Regions from separate parts of the Paenibacillus sp. JT31N11 genome, predicted to be linked through region 1. Evidence: riboswitches for the same ligand, from Rfam matches in the RefSeq annotation. Region 1 holds a riboswitch; each other region holds the start of a gene.
What was found. Region 1 has a riboswitch for cyclic di-AMP ahead of AC0YNV_RS14490 (TrkH family potassium uptake protein). Riboswitches for the same ligand answer to the same signal wherever they lie in the genome.
Positions count from the first base shown of each region.

Region 1 (10,293 bases):
TGACGGAGCTCGGGAGGCCAGCCGGAGCCGTCTTCTTCAGGAATGAGCGCAGCAACCGCCGACATGACAGTGCTCATGAGTGGAGCCTCTCTGGGTATTGCGTCGAGCAGCGTCTTGAGCTCCGGCGTGAGCCGCCTGTCCCTTGCGAACTGTTCTTTACAGTTCGTTAATTCAGCTGCGTCCGGCAGATGGCCCCGCCACAGCAGACAGGCGGCCTCTTCAAACGAATATTGAACGGCCAAATCCTTGGCCCAATAGCCCCGATAGACCAGTTGACCTTCCAATCCATTTACATAACTGATCAGAGTATCTGCGGCTACCACATCTTCAAGGCCAGTTACACTTGGCTTTTTCATCACTGATATCCTCCTCGATTTCGATTGAGCTATTACGTTATATCCAGCTTATCAGCATTTTTCGATAAACAAAACATCAACAATTATATCGACTATATAAATAATATCTATCATTAGGCTAATAAAAAAGCACACCCGGCGTAATTGCCTACCGGATGTGCTTGTCTGTATGGATATGAATTAAATTCCAAGCCATTTTTTGAACAATTGTTTGGTGGTGTCCTTGTTGATCGCCGCTATGGAGGTCGTCAGCGGAATACCTTTCGGACAGGCGCGCACACAGTTCTGCGAGTTGCCGCAGCCTTCGATACCGCCATCCTCCATCAAGGTTTCCAAACGCTCCGCCTGATTCATCTCGCCGGTTGGATGCGCGTTGAACAGCCGCACCTGCGAGATTGCCGCAGGTCCGATAAAGCTGTTGCGGTCATTGACGTTCGGACAGGCTTCCAGACATACACCGCAGGTCATGCATTTGGACAGCTCGTACGCCCACTGGCGCTTGGTTTCCGCCATCCGCGGACCAGGACCCAGATCGTAGGTGCCGTCAATGGGAATCCAGGCTTTCACCCGTTTGAGCGCATTGAACATCCGCTCGCGGTTGATGACCAAATCGCGCACGACGGGGAATGTGCTCATCGGAGCGAGTGAAATCGGCTGCTCCAGCTTGTCAATCAGGGCGCTGCACGCTTGACGCGGCTTGCCGTTGATTACCATGGAGCATGCGCCGCACACTTCTTCCAGACAGTTGGATTCCCAGCATACCGGGGCCGTATTTTGTCCATCCTGCTTCTTCGGATTACGCTGAATTTCCATTAACGCGCTGATTACGTTCATATTCGGGCGATACGGAATTTCAAAATGCTCCGTGTACGGCTGAGAATCCGGAGAATCCTGACGCGTAATGTTCAGCTTTACTGTTTTTGCTGCCACAGTCGTTTCAGCCATTGTTCATTCTCCTTTCTATTTTTCTTTCGAGTAATCGCGTTTACGCGGTTTGATCAGGGAGACATCCACATCTTCATACGAAATTGTCGGACCTTCAACCGTCCACGTCGCTTTGGTCGTTTTCAGATAATCGTCATTGCGGTCCGGGAATTCCGGCTTGTAATGCGCGCCGCGGCTCTCGTTGCGCATAAGAGCGCCCAGCGTCATCGCCTCGGACAGCTCCAGCATATTCCACAGCTGACGGGTGAACGCCACGCCTGCATTATTCCAACGCGAAGTATCATTGATATTGATGTTGCTGTAGCGCTGCTTCAGTTCCTTGATTTTCCCGATTGTCTCTTCCAGCTTCTTGTTGAAACGAACGACCGTCATATTGTTGGTCATCCACTCGCCAAGCTCCTTGTGCAGCACATATGCGTTCTCGGTGCCGTTCATGGCCAGAATGCCTTCATATTTATCGGTTTGGCGCTTCTTCTCGCGATCATATACGGTTGATGAAATGTCATCCGCCGATTTCTTCAAGCCCTTGATATATTCTACGACCTTCGGTCCTGTGATCATGCCGCCATAAATCGCCGAGAGCAGCGAGTTCGCGCCCAGACGGTTCGCGCCATGGTATTGATATTCGCATTCTCCGCAGGCGAACAAGCCGGGAATGTTGGTCATTTGGTTGAAGTCAACCCATAATCCGCCCATGGAATAGTGAACCGCCGGGAAGATTTTCATCGGAATTTTACGCGGGTCATCACCCATGAACTTCTCGTAAATCTCAATGATTCCGCCGAGCTTGACATCCAGCTCCTTCGGATCCTTATGGGACAGATCCAGATAAACCATGTTCTCGCCATTGATGCCCAGTTTCTCGTCAACGCAGACGTGGAAGATTTCACGGGTCGCAATGTCACGGGGAACCAGGTTGCCGTAGGCCGGATATTTCTCTTCAAGGAAATACCACGGCTTGCCATCTTTATAGGTCCAGATCCGGCCGCCTTCGCCGCGGGCCGATTCCGACATCAGGCGCAGCTTGTCATCGCCGGGGATGGCTGTGGGATGGATCTGGATAAATTCGCCGTTGGCGTAATGCACGCCCTGCTGATACACAGCGCTTGCTGCGGTACCTGTGTTGATGACCGAGTTGGTCGTTTTGCCGAAAATGATGCCTGGGCCGCCGGATGCCAGAATAACCGCATCGCCCGCAATGGTATGCACTTCCATGGAGCGCAGATCCTGCGCGGTTATGCCGCGGCAGACGCCATCGTCATCCAATACGGCGCCCATGAATTCCCAGTGTTCGAATTTCGTAACCAGCCCGGCTGTTTCCCAGCGGCGCACCTGCTCATCCAGCGCATACAGCAGCTGCTGGCCGGTTGTTGCGCCTGCGAAAGCCGTGCGGTGATACTGGGTGCCGCCAAAACGGCGGAAATCCAGCAGTCCCTCAGGTGTACGGTTGAACATAACGCCCATCCGGTCCATCAAGTGGATAATACCCGGCGCCGCATCGCACATCGCTTTAACCGGCGGTTGGTTCGCAAGGAAGTCGCCGCCGTATACCGTATCGTCAAAATGTTCCCAGGTGGAGTCGCCCTCCCCCTTCGTATTCACCGCGCCGTTAATACCGCCCTGCGCGCATACGGAGTGAGACCGTTTAACAGGAACAACCGAGAAGAGATCGACATGAAGTCCGGCTTCTGCCGCTTTAATTGTAGCCATCAGACCGGCGAGTCCGCCTCCGACGACAATAACTTTATTTTTAGCCATATTTATTCGCTCCTTGTCCTAAAGCTAAACGAGATTCGTCATATATGAAGCAAGAGAAGCCGCTTCCTTGAACTCATCCCCACGGAAGGAGAAGAGCGACAGCAGAAACAACAGCGATACGAGAACGAATACACCCATCCATATTCTGGAGGAGATGCGCTGCGCACGAGGTCCGACCGTAATGCCCCAACTCACAAGGAAAGCCCACATCCCGTTGCTAAAATGGAATGTCGCCGCAACGACGCCGATAATGTAAAAAACAAGATAGAAGCCGTTGTTGGTAATATCGTGCATCAGACCGCCCAGCTGTTCATGAGTGACTTCGCCGATCATAACCTGGTAGCGCGTTTGATACAAATGCCAGAAAACGAAGATAAATGTGATAACCCCCGAAATCCGTTGTGCCGCAAACGCCCAGTTGCGTCCATACTGAAACCGCCCGGTGTTAACATTGGACTGGTACGCAACGTACAGGCCGTACACGCCATGGAACAGCAGCGGCAGCCAGATGCCGAACAGCTCCAGGAAGAAAACAAGCGGCAGGTCATTCAGAAACTTGACACTGTCCTTAAATCCCTGCGGGCCGCCCTCAAAAGCTGCATAATTGGTCAGCATATGTTCAACAATGAACAAGCTGAGCGGTATCACTCCAAGCAAAGAGTGAATCTTGCGCGATAAATACGAATTTCCTTTCATAACGTGTGCGTTCTCCTTTCGCAACTGTGAGTTGCTAACATTCGCCAATCTTCGCCAAAACCATTCTCCATTGTAACTCCCGCCCAATTATGCGTCAACAATTAGCATGACACATTTTATTCACAGTTCACATAATACTCCTTTTACACTTATAATGGAATTGCTTATTATTCATTAAAACTTATAACAAATACACATATGTAAGGAAAGGGTTGAGGGAATGCTTGAAGAATTGAATGTGTTTGCCATCATTGTGGAGCAATCCAGCATGAACAAGGCTTCAACCGCGCTTAATTTATCCCAGCCCGCTCTGTCGCGGAAAATTTCCAAGCTTGAGCAGGACTTGGGAGTCGAGCTGTTCAAGCGGGTCGGTAAAAGATTGGAGCTGACGCGGATCGGCCGGCTTACCTATGATTACGCCATCGAGACCAGACAGCAGCATCTAAGGTTCCTGAAGATGCTTGCCGAATACAAGACTGCGGGCCGCTCCTCCCTGACGATCGGCGCGAGCCTGACCACCCTGCAGACGACGCTGCCCGATCTGATTCAGGCGCTGACGCAGCAAAGCTCGGAGCTGGACATCAAGGCCATCACCGGCAAAACGCATGAGATCGTTTCGCTTGTCCGCGACCGCAAAGCGGATCTGGGCATTGTCGCCTCCCAAATCGACGATCCGGGGCTGCGCTGCGTCCCCCTGTTCGAGGATCACCTGGTGCTGGTGCTGCCGCGCAATCATTTTGTGATGGACAAGGGCGAGCCCGTCATTGGCGATTTGAACGGCATGCCGATGATCCTGTTCTCCAAAGGCACCTGGTACCGTATTCTTACGGACGAGCTGTTTGAAAAATATCATCTCCTGCCCGACGTCAGAATGGAAATTGACTCCTTCGAAGCGATATTGCGCCTGCTCCATACATGCCGCGCCGGAACGCTTCTGCCCAAATCATATTTGCGCGAGCAGATGCTGAGCGACAATGACCTGATCAGCGTCACGATCCGCGAGCTCAAGGAATCCAAGCGCACCACATCCCTGATTCATGCCGAGACGGACAGCTTGAGTCCTGCCGTCCGCTTGTGGATTGATGAGATTGCCAAGCTCTACAATCCGCGAAGAAACGGCTGATGCTGCCCCGATGCTCCAACGATAATATAGAACAAAGATCGTGGGACGCACTTGGACAATAAGTTAAATAAAACAAAAGGAGAAGGCAGCTTCGGCGCCCTCTCCTTATTATTTGCCAATTTCCGCTTCCGAATCCATTCCGAGCTTTCGGGCCACCCAGGCTGTCGTGCTGGCCTGTACCAGAATCGTCAGCATAATGGCCATAAAGGTTACCGATGCAATAATATCGGCGTGCTTGACCCCCATTCCCGCCAGCATGCCGGATAAAGCGGCCGGTATGACGCCAGTCTCCCGCACCCACATCATGAAGGTCATTTCCTTCAGGCTCCACCGTGACTTGCGGTCCGGCAGCGCGGAAGCAAGCACGGTCGCAGGACGGGCAATGACCATCAGCACAAGCACCGCAATCAGGCTCTGCCACCAATAATCGGCCAGCAGCCTGAAATCCACCTGGCTGCCGAGCAGGATAAAGATCAGCATCCGCATAATAACGGTTATATTATCGGAAAAATGATTGATCTCTTCCTTTTTGTCCGCCATATCCATTCCGAAGGATTTCGAATTCCCCCAGATCAGTCCCGCTACAAAGGTAGCCATAAATCCGCTCACATGCAGCATGTCGCCAATCAGATACGCGCCAAGCGCAGTAGCGATCATGGCGATGGTTGTGTAATCGCGCAGCACACCAATGCGGATGTGGGCAACCAGACCGACTATAATAATCCCCAAAGCCAATCCAACGGCAATGCCGCCGAATGCCGTCCGGATAAAATCCCAGGTAATGACGCCGGCAGAAAGCGCCGAATCTCCTACAGCCGCACTCAGGAGAGCGAACGTAATAATCGATCCTGTCGCATCATTAAAAGCTGATTCACTCTCAACCGTTTCGCGGACCCGATTACGAATTGTCACTTGCCGGAACACAGGTATGATAGAAGCAGGGTCTGTGGAAGCGATGACCGATGCGGCAAGCAGCGCATACAGCCAATCAATGCCAAACAGCAAATGTACCGCCGCCCCGACAATGCCAACCGTTATCAGCACGCCGGGTACGCTGAGCAGACCAACCGTCCAGCCCACCTGCTTTAGACCCTTCAAACCGATATTTCTCCCGCCGTCGAACAAAATGATGGAAGAACCGGCTATAAGGATCAATTGATTAATCAGCGAGCTGCTTGACTCATTAATCCAGTGGAAACCCTGCCCGATTGCCATTCCCACGATTATATACATGGCAACATCCGGCAGCCGCAGTCTGGATGCCAGCGTCCCTGCGATCATGCCAGCCGTCACAATCGTGAGCAGCAGTAAAAACAAGTGATGAATTGTTTCTGTAGTTGATGTCTCCATTTGCCGCTCTCACGCCCGTTTCATAATGAAGCAGTCGCTGATTTCCCCCTAACGGGTAACGGACTCCTCGAATTGTTCAATCTGTTGGTTGGTCCCGATGACAACCATGACATCCTTCTCAGCGAGCACATCGGTTGCAGTAGGAGCAATAATGATTCCCCTGGGTTTATTGATTGCAACAATGCTGCAGCCGAATTTGGCTCTGGGATTAAGATCCTGCAGGGATACGCCGTTAAGACATTTTGGCACCGCCAGCTCGGCAATTGTATAATCCTTTGATAATTCAATATAATCAAGCAGATTAGGCGACACCAGCTGATGCGCGACACGAATGCCCATATCCCGCTCCGGATAGACTACGCGGTCCACCCCGATTTTCTCCAATACCCGACCATGCAGCTCGCTCATCGCCTTGGCCACGACCTTCTTCACGCCCAGGTCCTTAAGCAAAATAGTCGTCAGAATGCTCGCTTGAATATCATCGCCGATAGCGACAACACCACAGTCAAAATTGCGTACGCCAAGCGACCGCAGCACTTCCTCGTCCGTTGATTCCGCCACGACGGTATGCGTCAGATGCTGACTCATATCCTGAACGGCTTCCTCGTCCTTATCAATGCCGAGCACTTCATATCCAAGCTCCACTAATTCCCTGGCCAAACTTGAACCGAAGCGGCCAAGTCCGATAATGACGAACTGATGATTCTTCATCGTGTAATAATTTCCCCTATCCAATAATAATTTTGCCTTCCGGATGACGATATAATTCTTTCTCCGCACGCGGCCCAAGCGCATAGGCGAGTGTCAGAGGACCCAGCCTGCCGGCAAACATGGTCAAGCAGATAATAATCTTGCCGACCGTTGAGAGCTCCGGTGTAATGCCAAGCGTCAAGCCCACTGTCCCGAAGGCTGAGGTAGTCTCGAACAGGATTTTCAAGAAGGCCTGATCCTCAGTCGTGGAGAGCACCATGGTGACGACAATGACAAGGGAAAGCGATAACAAGGTAATGGTCAATGCTTTGAAAATGCGCTCACGGGCAAGACGGTAGCGAAACAGCACAATATCTTCCCTGCCCCGGATCATGGCAATAACCGCACCGATTAGAGTCGTGAAGGTTGTGGTCTTGATTCCGCCCCCGGTAGAACCCGGCGAAGCGCCGATGAACATCAGGATAATGGTCAGGAACTGCGTGGCCTGCCTGAGAGAGGCAAGGTCAAGCGTATTGGCGCCTGCTGTACGCGGAGTAACCGACTGGAAGAAGGAGGCCAATATTTTGCCGCCCCAATGAAGGGAACCGAGTGTCCTGGCATTGGTGAACTCGAATATAAAAACAACAACCGTTCCGAATACAATCAGAAAGCCGGTCATAGACAGTACTACTTTGGAATGAAGCGAAAGTTTCTTATTATTGCGATATTCAACGAGATCCGAGATAACAATAAAACCGATCCCGCCTGTTATGATCAGCAGCATCGTCACGATATTGACCAAAGGATCATCAACATACTCCGTAAGGCTTACATACGGAACCCCGAACTGGCCGAATAAATCGATGCCCGCATTATTAAAGAATGAAATCGCGTGAAAAATGCCAAAATAAACTGCCTTGCCAAGCGGCATGTCAAACGACCAGCGGATGGCAAAAAGGACAGCGCCAACGAGCTCAATGGTCAATGAGTACAAAATCACTTTGCGTATGAGACGCACAATGCCTTCCATGCTGGTCTGGTTCATCGCCTCCTGCAGAATGAGCCGTTCCTTCAGGGATATGCGCTTGCGCAGAACAAGAGCGAACAAAGTGGCCATGGTCATAAAGCCGAGACCGCCAAGCTGAATCAGCATCATAATAATGATTTGGCCGGGAACCGAATAGTGGCTGCCTGTATCCACAGTCACGAGCCCCGTCACGCACGTTGCCGTTGTTGCTGTAAATACCGCGTCGATAAATGGCGTCGGCAAGCCATCCCGCGAGGCGAAGGGCATGGAGAGCAGCAAGCCTCCAAGCAAAATAATGAACGCAAAGCCCGTTACCAATATACGGGGCGGCGACCATTTGGAAATATTGAAAAAAGATAGCATCGTAGGATTTGTCCCACCCCTCCTGGCTATTTGCGCGCACAAAAAAAGCACTGGAAGCCCAAGTGCCAATGCGTTTGAGTCCTGTTCCACGAAGCCTGCGAGGTTAGCTGACGGATTCGGGCTTGAACAGCTGCCCTATTCACTAGCAGTTCAAAATTACGCTGCTTGTTGAAATTCACCCCGTGCTGTCCTTTAATGAAATCGCATAAGCTTAAGCGACCCGTTCAAGACAGCTGTATGGTTCCCCCGTTTTCATTTCGAAATTCGGCTTTTTATATGCGATTGATACACATTATAATTGCATTGTTCTGGAAAAAACAAACGACAATTAAGGAGGAAAGGAACCGTTTTCAGGCAAAAAAGACGACCCTCGGGCCCAAATCGGCACATCCTGTTCATTATTGTCCATTTAACTCGACCACAAAACGTATTTGCGAGCATTCGCATGGATATTATCGAGACAACTATGATAAGGTAGATGTATGCGGTTTACTGCTTGTATATTGAGATTAGAGGTGCAAACATGAATGATTATCAGCTGCGGCCCAACTGGAAATTCTATGCATGGTTAGGCGTCATTGGCATTGTTATTTATTTGCTCGTACAAGTTGTACCGCAAACCTCGGAGTCTTTTTTTGACTCGGGCAGCAAGAAGGTAATCGCCAAAAGCAAAGCCGAGCAGATTGCTGAGGATTTTGCCCTGCAGCAATTCAAGCAGCTGCCGGAGAGCATTCATGCGGTTCACCAATCCGATTCGATGCTTTACGGTTATCTGTCCAAGGAGAAGCAGACCGACACCTATGACAAAAAGTATGACAGCCGCTTCCCCACCGACACTTTCCAGGTCACGGCGGCGATGCCTGACGGCAGCCAGATTTTTATTTATGTGCATATGCAGGATGCCAAGGTCGTCGGCTGGAACCAATACAAGGAGATCCATACCACTATACCGCAAGCAACCCAGATTAGCGACGCTGCTATGAAATATGCCGTCTCCCAAGGATTTAAAGCCAATGAACTAAGCATGACCAAGGCAGACCCGGAAACAGGCAGGATCTCGTACAAGGTTAACGGCTATACGATCGGAGAATCGCAGCTGATGCTTGCGATGAGAACAGAGAAAACAAGCGATGGAGCGCTGATCATTGCCGAATACAAGCCCGGCTTCACGGTTCCGGCCAGTTATTCGAGCTATGTCCAGGCCCAGCAGAAGCTTGCTTCTTTCCTGTCCCTGCTCGGCAGCATTCTGCTTTCCTTTGTCCTGTTCGTCATTGCAATCGTCTATGCCGCGCTTTACCGCAAGCATTCCTCGTTTACACGCGGTATTGTACTGACTCTGCTGTTCCTCGTTATGTATCTGGCGAATGATTTCAATCTCATGGACGGTCTGCTGGCGAGCGCCGGCGAGGACCCTAATGCGATGGCCTACGCGGCCATTAATGTCGGCATTACCTGTGTCGTCACGATTGTGATGGGCATTGCCGTTTATTTCTCCCTTGTCGGCGGCGACGCCCTGTGGAACTCAATGGGCAAACGTATGTGGCCGCGAATGGGAGAGGAGGGTTATGGCGATCATGTATGGCGCAGCATGTGGCTCGGTTATCTGATTGCTTTCCTGCTGCTGGGACTGCAGACCGTCATCTTCATCGTGTTGGTGAATGTTACCGGCGCATGGTCAACCTCGGATGTCACGCAGTCTCCATACAACCTGGGCATTTTGTGGATCTTCCCCATGCTGGCCTGGTGCGCCGCCATTTCGGAGGAGGCTTTGTACCGTTTTTTCGGAATCGGCCTTTTCAAAAAATGGTTCAACAATACATTCGTCGCTTCGCTTATTCCCACTATCATATGGGCGCTTGGCCATGTTACATATCCGATTTTTCCTTCCACCACACGGCTGCTTGAATTGACCGTTATCGGGCTCATCTTCAGCTTCATGTTTTTGCGGTACGGTTTTCTCACGGTCGTATTCGCCCATGCCGTAT
Region 1 covers NZ_JBWDNQ010000003.1:417,452-427,744, reverse strand. Annotated here, with positions in the region: gene AC0YNV_RS14525 (citrate/2-methylcitrate synthase) at 1-356, opposite strand, end outside; gene sdhB (succinate dehydrogenase iron-sulfur subunit) at 537-1,301, opposite strand; gene sdhA (succinate dehydrogenase flavoprotein subunit) at 1,317-3,059, opposite strand; gene AC0YNV_RS14510 (succinate dehydrogenase cytochrome b558 subunit) at 3,084-3,755, opposite strand; gene AC0YNV_RS14505 (LysR family transcriptional regulator) at 3,976-4,878, shown strand; gene AC0YNV_RS14500 (cation:proton antiporter) at 4,987-6,228, opposite strand; gene AC0YNV_RS14495 (potassium channel family protein) at 6,277-6,939, opposite strand; gene AC0YNV_RS14490 (TrkH family potassium uptake protein) at 6,956-8,308, opposite strand; cyclic di-AMP (ydaO/yuaA leader) riboswitch at 8,386-8,588, opposite strand; gene AC0YNV_RS14485 (CPBP family intramembrane glutamic endopeptidase) at 8,832-10,293, shown strand, end outside.

Region 2 (10,293 bases), on a different contig from region 1:
TCGATCTGGAACGCATTCTTCGCGTTCTAAGGCCGTATCAGGGACGAATTGTTGTAAAAGAGAGTGGAATGCACGCTGTTGAGGATTATCTGATGTCCCGCTACCAAATGTATTGGCAGGTTTATTTTCACCCGGTCACCAGGAGCTCGGAAATTATACTTCGACAAATATTTCGCAGAGCGCGCGAGCTTTATGGGGGCGGGTATGCTTTCTCATGGATGATCGAACCGCTCCGGCATCTGATGGAAGGTACGCTGGATGTGGAGAACTATCTCCTGCTGGACGAAGCCATGGCTCAAACAGCCTTTACGCAGTGGTTGAAGGAGGAGGATTCTCTGCTGGCAGAATTATGCACCCGATTCCTGAACCGAAAACTATATAAATACATAACCATGGACAATGCCGATGAAAAGCTTTGGCAGGAAATTCGTGAACAATTCCAATCGATCGGTCTAAATCCGGACTATCATCTGGAAATCGACTTTCCCTACGATATGCCGTATGATGTATACCGTCTGGGGCATGATTTCATGGACAAGGATGAACGTCCGCCGATTCTGCTTCTGGGGCAGGATGACCGCTTGTCCGAAATCTCCAGAAAGTCGGATATCATCCGCTCGATTACCGGAATTCATCAGGGCAAATATCATCTGTATTACCCCGAAGAGCCTTTACTTGAATCGGCACATCTGTTGTCGCCGCATATCCGCGAACGATTCGGGCTCTTATTATAGAAGGGAGATCAACTTGCTTATGTTAATCGACACGCATACCCATCTGGATTCGAAACAATTCGACGAGGACCGCGCGGAAGTGATCGAACGGGCCCGTGCTGCCGGGATCTCGAGAATTATAAATATCGGCTTCGACCGGGAGACCATTCCCACGACAATGGCTCTGGCGGAGCAATATGATTTTATCTATGCGATTGTAGGCTGGCACCCTGTTGAAAGCATTCATATGCTGCCCGGGGACCTGGACTGGATTGCATCGCTTTGCGATCATCCCAAAGTTGTCGGAATCGGCGAAATAGGCTTGGATTATCACTGGGATACGTCTCCGAAGGACGTTCAGCAGCGTGTTTTCCGGGAGCAGATCCAGCTTGCGCGGCAGAAGAAGATGCCCATTTCGATTCATAACCGGGAGGCGCATGAGGACGTGCTTCATATACTGAAAGAGGAGAATGCCAAAGATGTGGGCGGAGTCATGCACTGCTTCTCAGGCAGCTGGGAGACGGCGAAACAATGCCTCGACATGAATTTCTATATTTCGTTCGGTGGACCGCTCACATTCAAGAACGCGCGTGTTCCCAAAGAGGTGCTTGCACAGGTGCCGCTTGACCGTATTTTGATCGAGACCGATGCTCCTTATTTAGCTCCCCACCCCTACAGGGGGAAACGAAACGAATCCGCTTTTGTCCGTCTTGTAGCAGAAACGGTTGCCGAAATTAGAGGGAAAACTGTAGAAGAAATCTCGAAAATTACGACAGAGAATGCTCAGAATTGTTTTGCTTTTAAAGAAAAAGGGCTATAAGAGGCAGCAATCAAGACATTTCGAGTGAAAAAACTAATTTTGAGTCAGTAAATTGGCAGTTTTTCACGTGATTTTCCTTAAAATTCGTTAAAATCGCGATTAATCTCTTCTTTACAATGAGCAGCAAAAGGCGGTATCATTCATCTCAGAGCTTCAAAACTTGCATTCCTTTTCCAACATATCGCTTAATCTCCGAAGTCGGAGAGCGGGGGAACCAAACATTGATACACTTCGTATCGGACGAAGGGCAGTAAATGTTGAATTCTTCTTGGGGTGAATTTTATGGAAGCATGTGGTAGACATGCCAGCCATGAATAGGGCGACTCTCTCGCCCGAATCCGACAGCTAACCTCGCCAGCGTAATAGTGTTATAAGAGAGATCAACCTCGTGCATTTAATCCATGTCCCGTCGTCATCTGGGAAGCCACGAAACAGATCCTCTGTCGTCGTCGGCTTCTTTTATTTTGAATATTGCGTAAAAAGACGACATAGGGTTTAGCATGGAGGTCGAGGTTGGAAATGAGGAGTGGCGTGCAATCACGCCAACAAAAACAATAGAACCGTCAAAGGCAATCATGTAACTAGGCGGCGGGGCTATGAAGGAGGACCGAAGAAGTGGGCGCACTCCAGCTTAAGGATACCCATGGTAAACGATCATCCAGCATGTCTTTCGCATTGCGATGGAAGCATGAGAACGTGCGTTTAATATTACTGAGCGCTCTGATCTCAATCGCTATGACTTTCATGTTTCTGGTGTTGTTGTACGGAACGGCTGACAAGCACGTCTCCGTAGTAGTGAACGGACAAGAAACCATTGTTTCGACAAAACAATGGGTCCTTCAACGCCTACTGGATGAACAAGCCATCACGATAGGGCAGTATGACAAGGTGTCCTTACCTCTTAACGGGGGAATAAAGGACGGCGACCGCATCGTCATTGACCAAGCGGTACCGGTCCATGTGAAGGCAGACGGCAAGGTAAGAACGTTGTACACGACAGAAAGAACGGTTAAGGCAGTGATCGATCAAGCGGATATACTGATACGCAATCAAGATAAAGTATGGCCTGCCCTGGAGGACAGAGTGAAGTCCAACATGAGTGTAACGGTCACACGGATCGAGAAGAAAATGTCTGAGAAAGCTTACACGGTTCCCTTTTCGGTCGTGAAGAAGGAAGACCCCAAGCTCGAGCAGGGCAAACTGAAGCTTATTCAGAACGGCAATGAAGGTAAAGTAGTCAAACAGTTTGAGAACGTATATGCGGATGGGGTGCTTGTGTCCCAGATTATGGTTACCAAGCTGACGAAAGCGGAGTCGGTCGATAAAGTGGTGGCTGTCGGTACCAAGAAACCGGAAACGAATGTAGTAACGCTCTCGGCGAAGGCGGGCTCTTCTACAGTAACGACCAAGCGGGGCGACAAGCTGAAGCCTAAACAGATTTTGAAGAATGTAACGCTGACTGCTTACGCTGCGGGCGTTTCATCAACGGGCAAGTCAAAGAGTCATCCGCAATATGGGATAACGGCATCAGGTGCGACGGTTCAAGAGGGAAGAACTATCGCGGTTGACCCGAAGGTTATTCCCATCGGCTGGTGGGTCTACATTGAGGGTATCGGTTTCCGCAGAGCGGAAGATACGGGCAGTGCCGTCAAAGGCAAAAAAATCGATGTTTATTTTGAAAGTGAGTCTTATGCTGAGAAGTTTGGTCTCAAACGAGGATACACGGTTTATGTGCTCGGGCCGAATAAGCCGGAGGCAATTTAACCTTGGGACTTAACTCCCTTAATAAGGGTTTACCTCATTCATATCGTATTTTAAACATAAATATGCCATTATAAGGAGAGGCGATTGCCTCTTCTTTTGTATGTTTGTCTGAAGGGAATGGATGGACGGCATGATTAAGGAAATAATCGTAGTTGAGGGCAAGGACGATACCGTGGCCATCAAGCGGGCAGTTGAAGCGGAAACGATCGAAACCGGCGGTTCGGCCATCGGCGCGGATGTTTTGCGCAGGGTGGAGCTCGCACAGCAGCGCCGCGGAGTTATTATATTTACAGATCCGGATCATGCAGGGGAGCGTATCCGTAAAATTGTGGCGCAGCGCGTGCCCGGCTGCAAGCATGCTTTTCTCCCCCAGGAGGATGCAAGCTACAAGGGGGATATCGGCGTCGAGAACGCCTCGCCCGAAGCGATTCGAAGAGCGCTCGCCAATGTGCGTACGGAAGCGGGCAGCGGCGAAGGGACAAGCCAGCCCGACATCACCTGGGACGATCTTATGCGGGCAGGTCTTCTTGTGCACGCGAACGCTTCGGAGAGGCGTCTGAAGATGGGCAATTTGCTCGGCATCGGCTATGCGAACGGCAAGCAGTTTTTTAAGCGTTGCTCCATGTTCCGAATTACGCGCGAGGAATTTGAGCTGGCATTGACAGCGATGGAGCAAGAGAGCAGCGAAAGGGGCAAGTCTTGAATGAGTGGTCCAAACGTGCATGAGGATGTAGCTTCCCCAAGACGCACACGCGACATCATTGCCAAATACGGATTTTCCTTCAAAAAAAGTCTGGGACAAAATTTTCTGATTGATCAAAATATATTGCAAAAAATCGTATCGGCAGCAGGGCTGGACGAAACAAAAGGAGCTCTGGAGATCGGGCCGGGCATCGGAGCCTTGACCCAGCAGCTTGCCGAGCAGGCGGGGCGCGTTGCTGCAGTGGAAATCGACAACAGGCTTATTCCGATTCTAAGGGATGTGCTCGCTGATCGCTCTAATGTTCATGTTGTGCATGGAGATGTGCTGAAGCTGAACCTGGGCGAGCTGATTGAGAAGCATTTTGCGGGGTTAAGCGGAGTCAGTGTAGTGGCAAATCTGCCCTATTATGTGACTACGCCGATTCTTATGAAGCTGCTTGAGGAAAAGCTGCCGCTTGAGCATATTGTGGTTATGATTCAGAAGGAAGTGGCGGAGCGGATGGCTGCAAAGCCTGGCGGCAAAGAGTACGGCAGTCTCAGTGTGGCGGTTCAGTATTATTGCGAGCCGGAGCTTGTCTGCATCGTGCCGCATACGGTATTCATCCCTCAGCCCAATGTGGATTCCGCAGTTATTAAGCTTACGGTGCGCAAGCAGCCCCCTGTTGATGTGAGGGATGAAGCCCATTTCTTCCGTACTGTCCAGGGCAGTTTCGCACAGCGGCGCAAGACAATCTATAATAACCTGACAGCCTTGGTGGGCAAAGAGAACAGGGAGCTTCTGGGGCCTCTTCTGGAGAGCTGCGGCATTGCTCCTGCACGCCGCGGCGAGACGCTGTCGCTGGATGAATTTGCCCGCCTTAGCCACGCTTTGCTGGAAGCCGGACTGCCAAGCTAAAGATCTTCGGACGGCTTAAAAACGCACCATTGACGTTGCTGGCCCATAGGATAGACGAAGAGGTGATTTGCCCATGAAGCAAGGGGACCTGGTCGTCCGCAAATCGTATGGCGGGGACGTCCTTTTTCGCGTTGCCATTCTAGACTCAGAAATAGCAATACTGAAGGGTACGGACTACCGGCTGCTTGCAGACGCTCCGATTCGCGACTTGACGGTAGTTTCCCATCCGGAATCCACCGGTGCGGCCAAAGAGGTTCGCGTTAAGGTAAATGAATCGATGCGGCGCATGAAGGAGCAGCGAGAGAAGCTGGTCATTCATAATGCAAGCGAGCTGAGGAGGGCGACAAACGAAACCCAGCCCTACTTTGAAGTGCCCGGCAAAGTGCTCCATCTTGATGGAGACGGCAATTACATGAAGAAAAGCATGCAGCTATATACGCAGATGAAGGTTCCTGCACATGGCCTGCATGTGCATGAGTCGCAGATGCCTGAGCTGGTACAGCGTCTGCTGCCGCAGCTTAATCCGGATGTTATTGTAATTACCGGCCATGACGGGGTTTTTAAAAATACGCCGCAGCATGAGTTGATGAGCATCAACAGCTACAAAAACTCCCAGAACTTCTGCAATGCAGTGCGCATTGCGCGGGAGTATGAGAAAAGCCGTGACGGCTTGATTATCGTTGCCGGCGCCTGCCAGTCCCATTATGAAGCTCTGCTGCAGTCCGGTGCCAATTTTGCAAGCTCACCAGGCCGGATCCTTATTCACGCCCTGGATCCTGTTTATGTTGCCATCAAAGCGAGCTATACGTCCATCAGGGAGACGGTCAATCTTGCCGATGTGATTCACGGCACGATCAGCGGGATCGATGGCGTGGGGGGGATTGAAACGTTAGGAAAATACCGCGTCGGACTTCCCAAGCCCAAAACATTGACGGGTATCAAGCCAACCGTATAATATTCCACTTCGCAAAATATATTATGCATCCGGCCCTAAATTAGACTTTTCATTATTGACAATTTGTTTGCCGCACTGTTATAATTATAATTTTTTGACAAACCACCTCTTTTTAGTTATAATGGACAAGGAAAGAGGTGGTAGTGGACAATGGCTAAAAATGCACTGATGGAGATCAAACGCAGTTTGGAAATCCATGTCGGCTCCAAAATACGTCTTCGCGCAAACGGTGGTCGACGAAAGACCATTGAACGAACCGGAGTGTTGGAAGAAATCTACCCTTCTGTATTCATTGTCAAACTTGACGAGGAGCAGCATGCGTTCAAGCGGGTCTCCTACAGCTACGCAGATATTTTGACTGAATCGGTTGAAGTGACTGTAGATAGCGATGATGGCCAAGTTCGCATTACGTATATGCAATAAAAGAATAACAAGCCTGATCGAGTACGGAGACCCTTCAAAAGTCCGTACTCTTTTTTCTGTTCATTAAGCGTCATACCCCAAGCGAATCTCCAAAAACAGCCTGTTTGCCTGCGTGCATGAAGAATTTAAATTCAAGCATACTAACGGTAACTTACAGGTCGAAGGAGGATTCTATTGGGATGAGCCGCAAACGCCGAAGCTTTATGAGCGAGCAGTTGAAGAATGAACTGGCGAAGGACCTTGGATTTTACGATACGGTGCAGCGCGAAGGCTGGGGCGGCATTAAAGCCAAGGATGCCGGGAATATGGTGAAACGGGCAATTCAATTGGCTGAGGAGGCTGCCGCCAAACAATTCACCGCGCCTCAAGCCGCGCCATACGTGCAGCAGCGCTTCACAGCATCCACGCCGCCAGTTGCCGTTTATGTGCCGCAGGGACAACCGGAAAGAAGCGCAGGCAGTTCTTTCTCGCCGGCTTTTGTGCAGACCATGCAGTCGCGTCAGCCATATCAACCACGCCATTAGCCGATTGGATTTCGGGAGATGAACTCCCGGGATGACCGGATATATTTCATCCAGAAGCTAAGATGCCTGAGCGGACATAAACGCCGCGCAAAGGACATCTTAGCTTTTCTTATGGCCTTTTGTTAGAATATAAAAAAAGATTCTATTTTTCTATATATAACGAACGGGTGACACAAATGAAGATTTATGAAAAAGCGCCGGCTAAAATCAATCTGATGCTCGATGTATTGCGTAAACGGGACGATGGCTTCCATGAAGTGGAAATGATTATGACGATGGTGGATCTGGCAGATCGTCTGGAGATGGAAGAGCTTCCCAGGGATACGATTATTATTTCGAGCCAGGCTGGCTACATACCGCTGGATGAGAAGAACCTTGCCTTCCAGGCGGCTAGATTGATCAAGGACCGGTATGACGTCTCAAGAGGGGTTTATATCCATTTGGACAAGAAGATCCCTGTTGCTGCGGGGCTTGCAGGGGGCAGCAGTGACGCTGCGGCTGCGCTCAGGGGCTTGAACAGGCTCTGGGAGCTTGGAATCTCTGAGGACGAGCTGTGCACGCTTGGCGCGGAGCTGGGCTCGGACGTACCTTTCTGTGTGACGGGAGGAACCGCGGTTGCGCGCGGCCGTGGCGAGAAGCTGGAGCCGATCGGCAATCCGCCGCAATGCTGGGTCGTGCTAGCCAAGCCGCCGATCAATGTGTCGACGGCTGACGTATACGGAAAGCTGCGGGCGTCGGAGCTCAAGCAGCATCCTTCTACCTCGGCGATGTTATCTGCTATTGAGCGGGGTTCCTTTTCCGATATATGCGCAAATCTCGGCAATGTACTGGAGTCGGTTACGCTTCATGCCTATCCGGAGGTGCTCCAGCTCAAGGAAATCATGTACCGGTTGGGTGCCGACGGGGTCTTGATGTCGGGCAGCGGTCCTACAGTTTTTGGCCTGGTCAGCAAAGAAGCCAAAGTATCACGGATATATAATGGTCTGCGTGGTTTCTGCAAAGAAGTTTACGTGGTAAGAATGCTGACATGATAAAGACGTTTTTCTTGATTAAATCCGTATAAAAATGATATATTATCATTATAATATTCGGATTTAGCGAGGGGGACGATGCTGTGAAGAAATTAAAACGAAGTGCTAGGTTAGTTGAAATGACGCAGTACCTTCTTACCCGGCCCCATACGTTAATTTCTTTGACAGCTTTTGCTGATCGTTACCAGTCTGCCAAGTCCTCCATCAGTGAAGACCTGGCCATTATTAAAGAGGTATTCGAGGAAGAAGGACTCGGTGAACTGCAAACGCTGGCAGGTGCTGCGGGCGGGGTCAGATATACACCCAAAATGGGCAAGGCAGAAGCATTATCCATTATGAATCATATTTGCCGCCAGCTGGAACAGCCCGAGAGGGTGCTTCCAGGCGGTTACTTATATATGACAGATATGCTGGGCTTGCCTGGTCTCTTGGCCGATGTGGGCCGGATGTTTGCAACCGCATTCGCATCCGCCGATATCGATGTAATCATGACTGTAGAAACAAAGGGCATTCCGCTTGCCTATGCAACAGCATCCTGCATGAACCTTCCCGTTGTGATTGTAAGACGCGACAACAAGGTAACGGAGGGTTCGGCCGTGAGCATTAACTATGTGTCGGGCTCCAACAAACGGATTCAGACGATGTCTCTTACCCGCCGGGCGCTCAAGGAGCAGTCCCGGGTGCTCATTATTGATGATTTCATGAAAGCGGGCGGCACGGTGCAGGGAATGATGGATCTGCTGCATGAGTTTAATGCCAAGGTCGCCGGTGTCGGCGTCTTCGTGGAATCAGGGGAGCTTGGCACGGAAGAGAGGCTGCTGGAGGATTATGTATCGCTTGCAAAGCTGACGGCGGTGGATATGAAGACCAAGCATACGACGATTGTTCCGGGTAATTTTTTTGATGCCAAATAGATCAGAGCTGCACCAAGGCCAATTAAATTCACAAACACCTTCAGGAGGTACCTTTCAAAAATGAAGCATATTCCAAGCATTGTATCTACAGACAAGGCGCCGGCCGCAATCGGACCTTATTCGCAAGCCATTACACTGGGCAATTTATTGTTTACGTCCGGACAAATTCCACTGGATGCAGACGGTCAGCTGGTGGAAGGCGGAATCGAAGAACAAACCCATCAGGTATTCCGCAATTTGCAGGCGGTCCTTGCGGAAGCGGGAGCGACCTTTTCCGATGTGGCGAAAGCGACGGTTTTTATCAAAGATATGAACCAGTTCGCCGCCCTCAATACGATTTACGCCTCTTATTTTGGTGATCACAAACCTGCCCGCTCCACGGTTGAAGTGGCCAGACTGCCCAAAGACGTACTTGTCGAAATTGAGCTGATTGTATCGATAAAAGTCGAATAAAAGTCGAATTAAATCGAAACAATGGAATTGGAAATATTTATTTTAAAATAAGGCATTAATTTTCCAAAAACATGAAGGATTTTGCATTGCCGTGTGGAATTATACACCAAGTCTTTGATAGGCAAAGGTGGTGAACACAAGTGCAAATTACCGATGTCAGACTCCGCCGTGTAAATTCCGAAGGTCGCATGAAGGCTATCGCTTCCATCACCATTGACAACGAATTTGTCGTTCACGATATTCGTGTGATCGACGGCAACAATGGGATGTTTGTGGCAATGCCAAGCAAACGGACTCCGGATGGAGAATTCCGCGATATCGCTCATCCGATTTCTTCTACTACCCGTGAGAAGATCCAGGCTGCAGTTCTTGCTGAGTATGAGCGTGCCGCTACGGAGGAAGAAGAAGTGATTGAAGAAGGAGCGTAATTGACGAAATTGGGGAGAGTGCAAATCAGGGTGCAGGATACTGAAGCCCTTTTATCAACCCGATTTGCGAAGAAAAGGGAGCCTTTTGGGCTCTCTTTTCTTTTTGCCTTGAATACGCTATATTCATTAGAGAAATTTACAAGAACAAGAATAAACAAAAAAGTTCATAGAGGATCCAGATAGACATTATAAAGCCGGGAGGAATTTACATTGGGAAAAATAATGGCAGTCATACTCGCCGCGGGACAAGGCAAACGAATGAAATCGAAATTATATAAAGTGCTTCATCCGGTATGCGGCAAACCAATGGTCGGCCATGTGCTGCAAACGGTGAGGGAAGCGGATTGTCAGCGCACCGTTGTTGTTGTGGGACACGGGGCGGAAGCGGTGCAGAGCTACGTCGGGGACGGCGCGGAATTCGTGCTGCAGGAGCAGCAGCTTGGCACCGGTCATGCGGTTCTGCAAACAGAGGGGCTGCTTGGTGCTGAAGAAGGCACAACTGTGATTCTGTATGGGGACACGCCTCTGGTCACGGCAGAGACCATTACAGCGCTGTTGGAGCTGCATACGCGTACTCAGTCGGCTGCTACTGTGTTGACGGCTGTAGTGCCCAATCCGCAGGGTCTGGGACGGATTATCAGGAATGAAGCGGGAGCAGTCCAGCGGATCGT
Region 2 covers NZ_JBWDNQ010000024.1:10,284-20,576, forward strand. Annotated here, with positions in the region: gene AC0YNV_RS37190 (HD domain-containing protein) at 1-734, shown strand, start outside; gene AC0YNV_RS37195 (TatD family hydrolase) at 754-1,533, shown strand; cyclic di-AMP (ydaO/yuaA leader) riboswitch at 1,706-1,908, shown strand; gene AC0YNV_RS37200 (ubiquitin-like domain-containing protein) at 2,149-3,297, shown strand; gene rnmV (ribonuclease M5) at 3,428-4,000, shown strand; gene rsmA (16S rRNA (adenine(1518)-N(6)/adenine(1519)-N(6))-dimethyltransferase RsmA) at 4,001-4,894, shown strand; gene yabG (sporulation peptidase YabG) at 4,968-5,849, shown strand; gene veg (biofilm formation stimulator Veg) at 6,000-6,272, shown strand; partial or broken gene AC0YNV_RS37225 (small, acid-soluble spore protein, alpha/beta type) at 6,452-6,625, shown strand; gene ispE (4-(cytidine 5'-diphospho)-2-C-methyl-D-erythritol kinase) at 6,973-7,827, shown strand; gene purR (pur operon repressor) at 7,911-8,741, shown strand; gene AC0YNV_RS37240 (RidA family protein) at 8,802-9,194, shown strand; gene spoVG (septation regulator SpoVG) at 9,335-9,622, shown strand; gene glmU (bifunctional UDP-N-acetylglucosamine diphosphorylase/glucosamine-1-phosphate N-acetyltransferase GlmU) at 9,845-10,293, shown strand, end outside.
Region 2: another riboswitch for cyclic di-AMP. It lies ahead of AC0YNV_RS37200 (ubiquitin-like domain-containing protein); the one in region 1 lies ahead of AC0YNV_RS14490 (TrkH family potassium uptake protein).

Region 3 (10,293 bases), on a different contig from region 1:
TGGCCTGTTCTTCGCGGTGGGGTATTGGAACACTTTTTTTAACGCGATGCTGTATATCAACGACTATACGAAGTGGCCCTTGCAAATGCTGCTGCGCAACATGATCGTCGATTCATCGACCTCGATGGGAGGTTCGATGGCGTTGGGCAACGATTTGCAGCTGCCGAGCGAGACGATCAAGATGGCGGCGGTCGTCGTGGCCACTGTCCCCATTCTTATGGTATATCCATTCCTGCAGAAGCATTTTGCAAAAGGAGCCATGATCAGCTCCGTGAAGGAATGAGATCCTATACAATAGAAACAATAGAGGAGGAGTCATCCATGGCAGGAAAGAGCAGGATCACAATGCTCTCATGTGTAATCATCATGGCATTATTACTGGCTGCTTGCGGCCAGAACGGAAATCAGGAGAACCAGGCAGCAAACGGGGAAAGCAGCAGCAAACCGGTCGAAATCAGCATTATGTCGGACTATTTCAGTCCGGAGCCGCCAAGCGACCAGGATCCGATCCGTCAGGAAATCGAGAAGAAAACGAATACGAAGCTGAACATTACATGGGTATCGTCCAACAACTTTACCGACAAGACGAATGTGACGCTGGCATCGGGCGACATGCCGGAATTGATGCTGCTCCGCAGTCCCTATCAGGCACAAGTCAGGAAAATGGCCGAGCAGGGCGCTTTCTGGGATCTTACGCCTTACTTGAAGGACTACAAGAATTTGAGCGCCTTCCCGGAGGAAAGCTGGAAGAACACGAGCCTGAACGGCAACTATTACGGAATCCCGTTCGTCCGTCCGCTCTTCGGCACGGAGGGAATGCCGATTGTCCGCAAGGACTGGCTCGATAAGCTGGGCCTCCAGCCGCCCAAAACCCTGGATGACATGTACAATGTCATGAAAGCGATCACGGAGAAGGATCCTGACGGCAACGGGAAGAACGATACGGTAGGACTGACCGCCAACGTGACGCAGACGGATATGGGCAGCCTGTCATGGGTAGAGAATGTCATGAACGGAAACTACGGCAAGTGGAAGGATCAAGGCGGCAAGCTGATCGATACGACGTTCGAGCAGGGAACGAGAGATGCTCTCCTGTGGCTGAACAAAGTGTACAAGGAGGGCCTGCTGGCTGCTGACTTCCCGACGCTGAAGAATACACAGGTAAGGGAAAGCATCACGACCAATAAAGCGGGAATATTCGCCGATGCGATCAAGCCGACCTGGCTGCTTACCGGTCAAATGCGCGCGGCGAATCCGCAAGCGGATTTATTGTACCTGCCTTATCTGGAAGGTCCCAAGGGGAAATTCGCTCCGAAGGGCAGCGGCGCATATGGCTTCTGGGTCATTCCGAAGACCGTGCCGGAAGCGAAGATGAAGCAGATTCTGGCTTTCATGGATTACGGAGCTACAGAGGAAGGCAGCGTCATGGCGAACTTCGGGATTGAAGGCGAGCATTATCATGTCAAGGACGGCATGTACCTGTTTACGGAGAAAGCAAAAGAATACACCGGCGTCATTTTCCCGATTTTCCAAAGCATCGACAAGTACGCCTTCGCATACCAGACCGGTATTCCGGAGGATTTCCTGAAGCGCAACATGTCCATCATCGACGAGCAGGCCAAGGATGGCATGGCGAATCCGTCCGTCGGTCTGAACTCCGATACGTACAACAAGGTCGGAGCCGATTACGACAAGCGCACGCAGGATATGAAAGTAAAAGTCATCCTGGGCCGCGAATCCATTGAAGCTTGGGACAAATATGCAGCCGATCTGAAGGTGGATCCCCAGTATCAGCAAATCATCAGCGAATTTAATGAAGATTATCAGAAGAGACAAGGCAGCTAGGCACTGCTTTTGCGAAACAGCTTCACGGGACGGGGCAGGGCAATTTTCAGCCCTGGAGACACCAAAGGACGTCGCAGTTTCTTCTTGGCGGTCATGGTGGGTTCAGAGATTTGGTGATAGAATGGCGTTAGCTTGAGCCGAAAAAATGGAGAGATCGCACTTGAAAAATTGGAAGGCCGCCTTTCATTCGTTCCGTATATCATCGCTGTTTCGCAAACGGTTTTACCGGAGAAGCCTCGTCCTTGTTCTATTGGCAATCTGCCTTCCCACCATCGCTGTGGGCAGCGGCGTGAAGTGGATCGGCACCCGGCAGATGGAGAAAATGGTGCTCTCCTCCCGTCAGCACCAGGTAGCCCAGACTGCGGTGCGCCTGGACGATTCACTGTCGTTTCTGGAGAAAGCCGCCACGCAGTGGGCATTCAATCCGGAGTTCGGACTGAAGCTGAAGAACCTGGAGACTCAGTACGATTACGAGTTCATCCGCAGTATCTATACGAATCTGCTGCTCCTGAAGGAGTCCAATCCGTTAATCGAGCAGGCGGATATTTATTTGGATCGTCCAGGCGTCGTATATTCGGACAGCAGTGGAACCTTGGCCCTGGGGGATGACGACAAGCTGCGGTTCCATGAATTATTGAATAATCCGCAAACAGCCTTCTGGCTTCCGGGGTTTCTCCCGGCAGCGAATACCGGCTCGGGAAAAGAGACGCTTACGCTTGTCTATCAATTGCCGGCGAGCAGCGACGTCGAACCGTTCGGCGCTCTGCTTGTGCAGGTGAACCGGGGCCAGGTTTCCCGGATGCTAAGCGGCTCGACATTGGATGAGAACAGCGCCGCGTTCCTGTTCGACGATTCGGGGCAGCCGATTGGGAGCTCCACGGAGAAGGCGCAATCGCTGCAGCTGCAAAGCGGGTTGATAGAGCGTATCGGCAGCAGCGGGAAGGCCGGCGGCTCTCTGATTTATGAAGCGGACCGGAGCATGTATTCCGTCACTTACACAGTCTTCAAGCGGTTGGGCAAATATTGGACCTATGCGAGCGTCGATTCGCTTGAAAAAATCAATTCTCCCGTTGTGGCAGCCTCCAATTTCGTTTATTTATTCGGCGGGGCGGGGCTGCTTCTGGCTATTGCGGTTGCTTTCCTGGTGTCCCGCAAGCTGTATCAGCCCATTCATACCTTAAACAAAATGTTCGGGATTCATCTCTCGCCTGGAAGCGAAACGGCGGATGAGGTTGAGTTTATTACGGAGCAGTGGAAGCATTTGAACTTCCAGAGCCGCGCGCTGGAGGATCGTCTTCAGAAGCAGCTTCCGGTGATGAAGGAAGGCTTCCTACTTCAGCTGCTGCAGGGCCATTTTCAATTATCCAGGCCTGATGAGCTGAAGGAGAGGATGCAGCTTTTCGGTTGGAACACAGAGCGGCCAGGGTATGCCGTTCTTGGTATTCAGATGACAGGATCGCCGCAGTCCAAGGAGCGGTTTCATAAAGGGGATCAGGAGCTTATCTCGTTCGCAGCCGTGAACATGGTGGAGGAAGTGCTCAAGGATCGCGAACTGCGGAGCGAGGTTATCAATCTTCACGATCTCTCCATTGGCGTCATTCTGGAATATCCGCCGGATGAATCTCCCGATGGCAGAAGAAACGATTTGCAGCTTCTTGCCGAGAGGCTGGTGGATATCATTTACCAATTTCTGCAGATGCCCACTACGTTATGCATCAGCCGTCGGATAGAGACCGTGACCGAAATCCCGCAGGCATGGGAGGAAGTGAACCGGCTTGTCCGCTATCGGAATTTATACGATTCCAAGCAGGTCATTCAAGCGGAGGATTTTATGCCGCAGCTAAACGATGGGATACGCTACCCTTTTGCAGCAGAATCCGAGCTGATGCAGGCCATCCGCAATTTGGACGAGAAGCTGGCCGCCCAGGTTCTGGAGACGTTCTGCAGTGAGCTGGAGGCCAATACGACGAAGGAATATCTGTTTCAGCAGGGGCTTCTGCAGCTGCTGGGCAACCTTAGATTCGGAATGCTGAAGGCGGGCTACAACCCTTTTGAAACAGAGCCCTTCAGTCTCCAGGAGGAGCTGGATAGAGGCATTGAAACCTCAGAGATCGCAGCTCTGCTCAGAGAGCGGGTCATCAGCCCGTACATCCGGAAAATCAGACAGGAATCCGAGGATCAGGACAGCCGGTTGAAGCTGACGATTGAGCGGATTGTGGAGACGATCCACAGCCGGTATGGCAATGCGGATCTCTCGCTCGACATGCTGGCGGATGAGCATGAGCTGACTCCGCTTACGCTGAGCAAAGCCTTTAAGAAGATAACCGGCATCAACTTTGTAACCTATGTAACCGACGTCCGTCTTAACAAGTCGAAGCAGCTGCTCCTCGAAACAGACAGCAAAATCAATGATATCGCGGAGATGGTCGGCTATCAGCCGACCTACTTCAACCGCATTTTCAAGAAGAGCGAGGGCATCACCCCTAGCCGGTACAGGGAAATGATGCAGGATGAGGGGCAGAGGCACAAGCTGTAAACCGCTTGATCAAAAGGAGGCATTCCTGATATGAAAGCCGTCATGTTGATGTTTGACTCATTGAACCGGCATATGCTGGCCCCGTATGGATGCGATTGGGTTCATACGCCGAATTTCCAAAGACTGGCCGAGCGCTCCGTTACGTTCGACCGGTGCTACTCGGGAAGTCTTCCGTGTATGCCGGCAAGAAGGGATTTACAGACAGGCCGCTGCAGCTTCCTGCACAGAAGCTGGGGGCCGCTTGAGCCCTTCGACGATTCGATGATCGAGTGCCTGAGGAAGAGCGGGGTATATACCCATCTCACAACCGACCATACGCATTATTTCGAGGATGGAGGCGCCACCTACCATACCCGTTATAACACCTGGGAATATGCGCGGGGGCAGGAGGGAGACCCCTGGAAAGGACATGTGGGGAATCCGGAAATACCGGAGAGCCTGAGCGGACGGACCGGCGATTTATGGCGGCAGGACTGGGTCAACCGCCAGTACCTGGATGCCGAAGAGAAGCAGCCGCTCGCGGTTACGGTCGACCGGGGCATCGAGTTCATGGAGCGGAATCACGATCAGGACCGCTGGTTCCTGCAAATCGAAGCGTTCGATCCGCATGAGCCTTATTTTACGCAGCAGAAGTACAAGGATTTGTATCCCCACTCCCCGATCAGCAAGCATTTTGACTGGCCGGATTATGGGAGGGTCAAGGAGCAGCCGGAGGAGGTGCAGCACGCTATCTTCGAGTATGCCGCGCTGGTCAGCATGTGCGATGCGCATCTGGGCAGGGTGCTGGACACGTTCGACCGTCTCAATCTATGGGAAGATACGCTGCTGATCGTCAATACGGATCATGGCTTCCTGCTCGGGGAGCATCAGTGGTGGGGGAAAAATATTCAACCGTTCTATAACGAAATCGTGAATATTCCGCTGTTCTTGTGGGACCCCAGAAGCGGACAACATAACCGGCGTTCCGATGCGCTGGTGCAGACGATCGATCTGCCTGCGACGCTGCTTGACTTCTTCGGCGCCGATCTGCCGGCGGACATGCAGGGGAGGCCGATCAATGAGGCAGTCGTTCAGGGCAGTGCAATCCGGGAAGCAGCACTGTTCGGGATCCATGGCGGCCATGTCAATTGCACGGACGGGCGGTATGTATATATGAGAGGGCCGAAGGATGCCGGCAACCGGCCGCTGTACGAGTATACGCTGATGCCGACCCATATGAACCGGATGTTTGCTCCCGGGGAATTCGAAGGTCTGGAGCTTCAGGCGCCGTTCTCCTTTACCAAGGAGTGTAAAGTGATGAAAATTCCGGGCCATACATTCGTCAATCCTTACCAATATGGAGATCTATTGTTTGATCTGAGTCAAGACCCGAAGCAGGAGACGGTTATGGACGATCCGGAGGTCGAAGCGCGAATGGTTGGATTGCTGGCCGGACTGATGAGGGACAATGACGCACCACTTGAGCAGTTCGAACGGTTAGGGATACCGGTGGACGGAATCGTTACAGCAGAGGAAGTAATCCGGGAGAAGGAACGGAGAAGACGGCAGGACGCAGAAACTGGAGGAACAACGTAAAGGAGCTGGGCGGCATTCGGGGAAAGTGCTCAAAAGCCACCATGGCACAGAATTGCTTGCGGACTAACCGGACAGCCCATTTAAAAAAATCCTGAAAGGCCCGGGGAACAATTCTTGGGGCCTTTCGTCTTGCGTACTGATCCTTACAGCTCCATACTGTTCCTTACGATCAGGGCGGCCCCGGTAACAACCGCATCCTCCTTCAGCTGGCCTTTCGAGAACCTGGGCTCATAGGCTGGATAATTATACGTGTTTTGCCTGGCAATCTCCGTCGCGGTCTGATAATACATGGGGTTGGAATTAATCAGAGCGCCGCCCAGGATGACCTGCTCCGGAAGAAAAATATTAATCAGATTGGCAAGTCCCACGCCAAAATAAACGGCGGATTGGTGGAACATTTCCCGGACGGAAGGGTTGTCGGATGACAAGGCCTGCACCAGGATATCGAAGTTTAGCTGTTCAGGTGTGATCCGGTATTGCAGGAGGAGCGCATCATCGCCCATTTTCGCCCGGGCTCTGGCTTGCTTCTCCAGAGCCTGCACGGAGGCCAATGCTTCAAGAGCCCCATAATTTCCGGAAGGATGAAGCCTGGGCCCGTCCGTTTGAATAATCATTTGCCCGATCGATCCTTCCATATCGACTGTTCCATGGACGATCCGGCCATAAGACATCATAGCCGAACGCAGGCTCACGCCGGCGTGGATATAAAGAGCATGCTGGACATTCTCATGGCGCATCGACCACTGCTCGCCAACCAGGGCCATATTCGCCCCGTTCTCAAGCGTGCTCCTGACCCCGGCTGCCTGCTCGAACATACGGCAAATTGGAACCTGGGTCCAGCCTCTGGCCGGAAAATAAAGCGGGCTTAGAATCATGCCGTTAGTCCGGTCCAGGGGCCCGACAGCCCCGATGCCCATGCCTAGGATTTGATTGGGCCCGATCTGGTGATCCCTCAAGATATCCTGCATGAGACGGGCCACGTATTCGACCGTTCTCTCCGGTGTCATGGCCTCATCCATGCGCCAGCGGACGAGCGACTTCGGGTTCATCTGCATGTCGAATAAGCCGAGTGTCGAGGAGATCCTGGAAATATCCAGCCCGAAAATATAGCCGTAATCCGCTCTGATCTGATAAAGAATGGGCCGCCTTCCGCCATTGGAAGGACCCCGTCCGGTTTCCTGAATCAGCCCTTCCGCCACCATATCATCCAATAAACGTGTTAACGTGCTGCTTGTAAGCTTGCTCGACGTTAATAAATCCGCCTTGGAAACGGTCCCCCGCTCGGCCACCTCGGTGTAAATAAGCTTTTTATGCGAAGGAACAGCTCTCTCGGGTTTGTTCTTCATCGTTAATCCCTACTTACACAAGTATTATAATCGTAAATATATAATTCTGATTATACCCGAATAGAATGCCTTCCGCTATCGCAGTCAAATTCGCCCGCCTAACTTTAAGCCATAATGAATTAAATGAAGGTGATTAATCGGAATTTGGCAAATTGAAGCTAAGGGATACCTATTAAATAAACCTTTAATTAGCTATAAAATGAATTTATAACCCATTTGCCGATTAGATAAATCCAAAATGAAATAAATGTGATAAAATAGAGAAAAGCGATTGAAAGAGGGTAAAACAATGGCGCAGGCTTGGAAAGAACGACTGGGAATCCTCCTACAGCTGTTTTGGGTATTTTTTCGGATTGGACCATCGACTTTCGGTGGCGGTTATGCCATGATGCCGGTCATTGAGCGTGAGATTGTCGGGAGGAAGAAGTGGATCGACAAGGCGGACATGACCGATATGATATCCCTTGCCGGTTCTGCTCCGGGCGGGGTCGGCGTCAACGCGGCGGCTTTCGTGGGCTTTCGGAAGGCCGGCTTCCCGGGAGCGGTTGCGGCGGTTATGGGCGTGACGTTCCCTACTTTTCTGATCGTTATTATACTCAGCCTGTTCTATTTATATTTTAACGATAATCCGAAGGTCGAGGCGGCTTTGAAGGGGATACATGGCGCCGTCGTCGCGCTCATCCTCATGGCCGCCTACAGAATGCTCAAAACGTCCGTTTTTGACGCTGCGACGACATTCGTATCGATTGCTGCACTTATGTTTCTGTTTGCGAATATCAATCCCTTGTATATCATTGTTTGCGGACTGCTGGGAGGGATTGTGCTTATACAGATGAAGAGATTGATGGGACTTAAGACGAATACGGAGAAAACGTCCTCGGAAGCTCAGAAGCCGGAGCCGGTTTACCTTGAATATTACATCTAAGAGCGACATGGTTTAAAAGGGAGGGATGAAGGAATGATTTGGGGGCTGTTTATCACATTTTTGAAAATAGGTCTGGTTTCCTTCGGCGGCGGTTACGCGGTGATCCCCATGATTCAATTCGAGGTATCGGCTCATCAGTGGATGACGGGCGGCGATTTTCAGCAAGCCGTGTCGCTGGCAGGCATGGCGCCCGGTCCGATTGCTACCAACACGGCCACCTTGATCGGCTACAAATCAGCCGGCATCCTGGGAGCCGCCGCCTCCACTTTGGGGATGGTGCTTCCGTCTCTCACCGTGGTTGTGCTGATGGCGGCTTTTTTCTTCCGGCTGCAGCATAATCAGTGGGTAAAATCCTCATTTTACGGATTACGGCCCGTTATTACGGGATTGATAGTATTCGCCGCCATCCATTTCGGGTTTCCGGACGGCGAGACGGGCTTCACCTGGGTGACGGTTTGCACGCTCCTGATCTGCGCCGGATGCTTATATCTCCTGCTGAAATACAAACTCCATCCCATTATGGTCATCATGGCTGCCGGGGCCGCCGGAATTATATTGTTCTAATTCAATTAAAGTATCGCTGCTGCTTGTTAGGGCGGACGATGCTTTTTTTGATTTTATCTGCACGGGAGTTATTAATACGATTTATTATGCTGCTGTACGCCATAATTATGTGTTTTTGTACACGTTATTCTGGATGGCTTGATCGACAAGCGGCACGGTCCACACTCCTGAAGAATCCTCTGACTTTAGGGCATAGAAAATAAGCCCGAAGAGCACAGAAACTCTCCGGGCTTCCCTTCCCTACAATATAAAAAGAGGTTTGAATGCTAGAACAAACTAATATAAGAAGATGCACGGTCAAACAATACGGTTTTTATCGCTGACTGATTATGACCGGGATTGCTTTTCAACTGCTCCAGAGCTGAGGAGACCAGTACACTTTGGATGGTATCTTCATGATAATGCTGCAATAACCAGCCGAGATTATGAGGCTCCCTGGAATCCAGGATGTCCCGGAAACGGTTGGACCATGTAATCCAGTCCGCAGGCTTTTGCCAATTCTCCAGCACCATATCGCTCCATGCTTGTCCGGCGTTTGTAGTCAGAAACAGGATGACCTGATAACGGGTCATTTTGTTTTCATTGAGTGCCACAATAAACAGTTCCATCCTTTTGACTTGAACAATCTGCAGGCGGAGTTCCGGTTCAGGCAGCGGGTCAGCTTTGGGCAGTGGGTCAACGGTTTGAACAGACATCTTTAAATTCTCTCCCTTTTTTCGCTTACGAGGTTAGCTGTCGGATTCGGACGAGAGAGCCGCCCTGCCAGAGCCGTCAGGCATCCGGATTCACCCCTTGAGCGCCAGAAGTCCCAGACGCTCACATGGTTCCCCCGCTGCTTCCTTTGGAAGCACTCAGCGAATAAATGATAGCCGTAATCAGGCTTGCCATTTATCATATTCCGTTCCTTTTCTTCTGTAAAATGACCCGCAGCCTGATAAACACTTCATAACGCCATATTTTTCATTTAAAGTGAAAATAAGCGGCTAAAACCAGTCATTTTGCGCAATTACTCGTTCCCTCTTCATGTTGCTAATACGCTGCTCCATTCTTCATATAAGCTCCCGAAGGGCCTGGTTGCGTTTTAAGCGGAGATAAAGAAAAACGGCGAAATACCGCGATATACAGAGCATAAAGAAGCATTGATCCTCTGAAAGCGCTTGAAAATATGTCCAGCGGCGTTATTTGTGCCCATAGCTGTTCTGGACATGCTTTACACGCCGTACGGCTGGGAGTATGATTCATATCGTGCTTAACAGCATATATCCATTTTTTTGATCGCTGAGTTTCCGCCTTCGGGTGGAAAGCGGGGGAACCATAGAAGCGTTGTTGGTATCCGATGTGAGAGTCGGATCGTACAGCGCAGGGGTGAATCGTTGCAGGAGTGTCATGAAACTCATGCAGCGTAGGGCGACTCTCACCGCCCGAATCCGACAGCTAACCTCGTAAGCGCAGGTGGAGAGAGGAATGGTGAACGAAGTGATCGATTAAATTCGACCGCAGAG
Region 3 covers NZ_JBWDNQ010000012.1:74,107-84,399, forward strand. Annotated here, with positions in the region: gene AC0YNV_RS30130 (carbohydrate ABC transporter permease) at 1-283, shown strand, start outside; gene AC0YNV_RS30135 (extracellular solute-binding protein) at 322-1,845, shown strand; gene AC0YNV_RS30140 (helix-turn-helix domain-containing protein) at 2,006-4,381, shown strand; gene AC0YNV_RS30145 (sulfatase) at 4,412-5,956, shown strand; gene AC0YNV_RS30150 (ROK family protein) at 6,100-7,302, opposite strand; gene AC0YNV_RS30155 (chromate transporter) at 7,592-8,227, shown strand; gene AC0YNV_RS30160 (chromate transporter) at 8,261-8,791, shown strand; gene AC0YNV_RS30165 (hypothetical protein) at 9,058-9,486, opposite strand; cyclic di-AMP (ydaO/yuaA leader) riboswitch at 9,494-9,658, opposite strand; cyclic di-AMP (ydaO/yuaA leader) riboswitch at 10,058-10,255, shown strand.
Region 3: another riboswitch for cyclic di-AMP. It lies ahead of AC0YNV_RS30165 (hypothetical protein); the one in region 1 lies ahead of AC0YNV_RS14490 (TrkH family potassium uptake protein).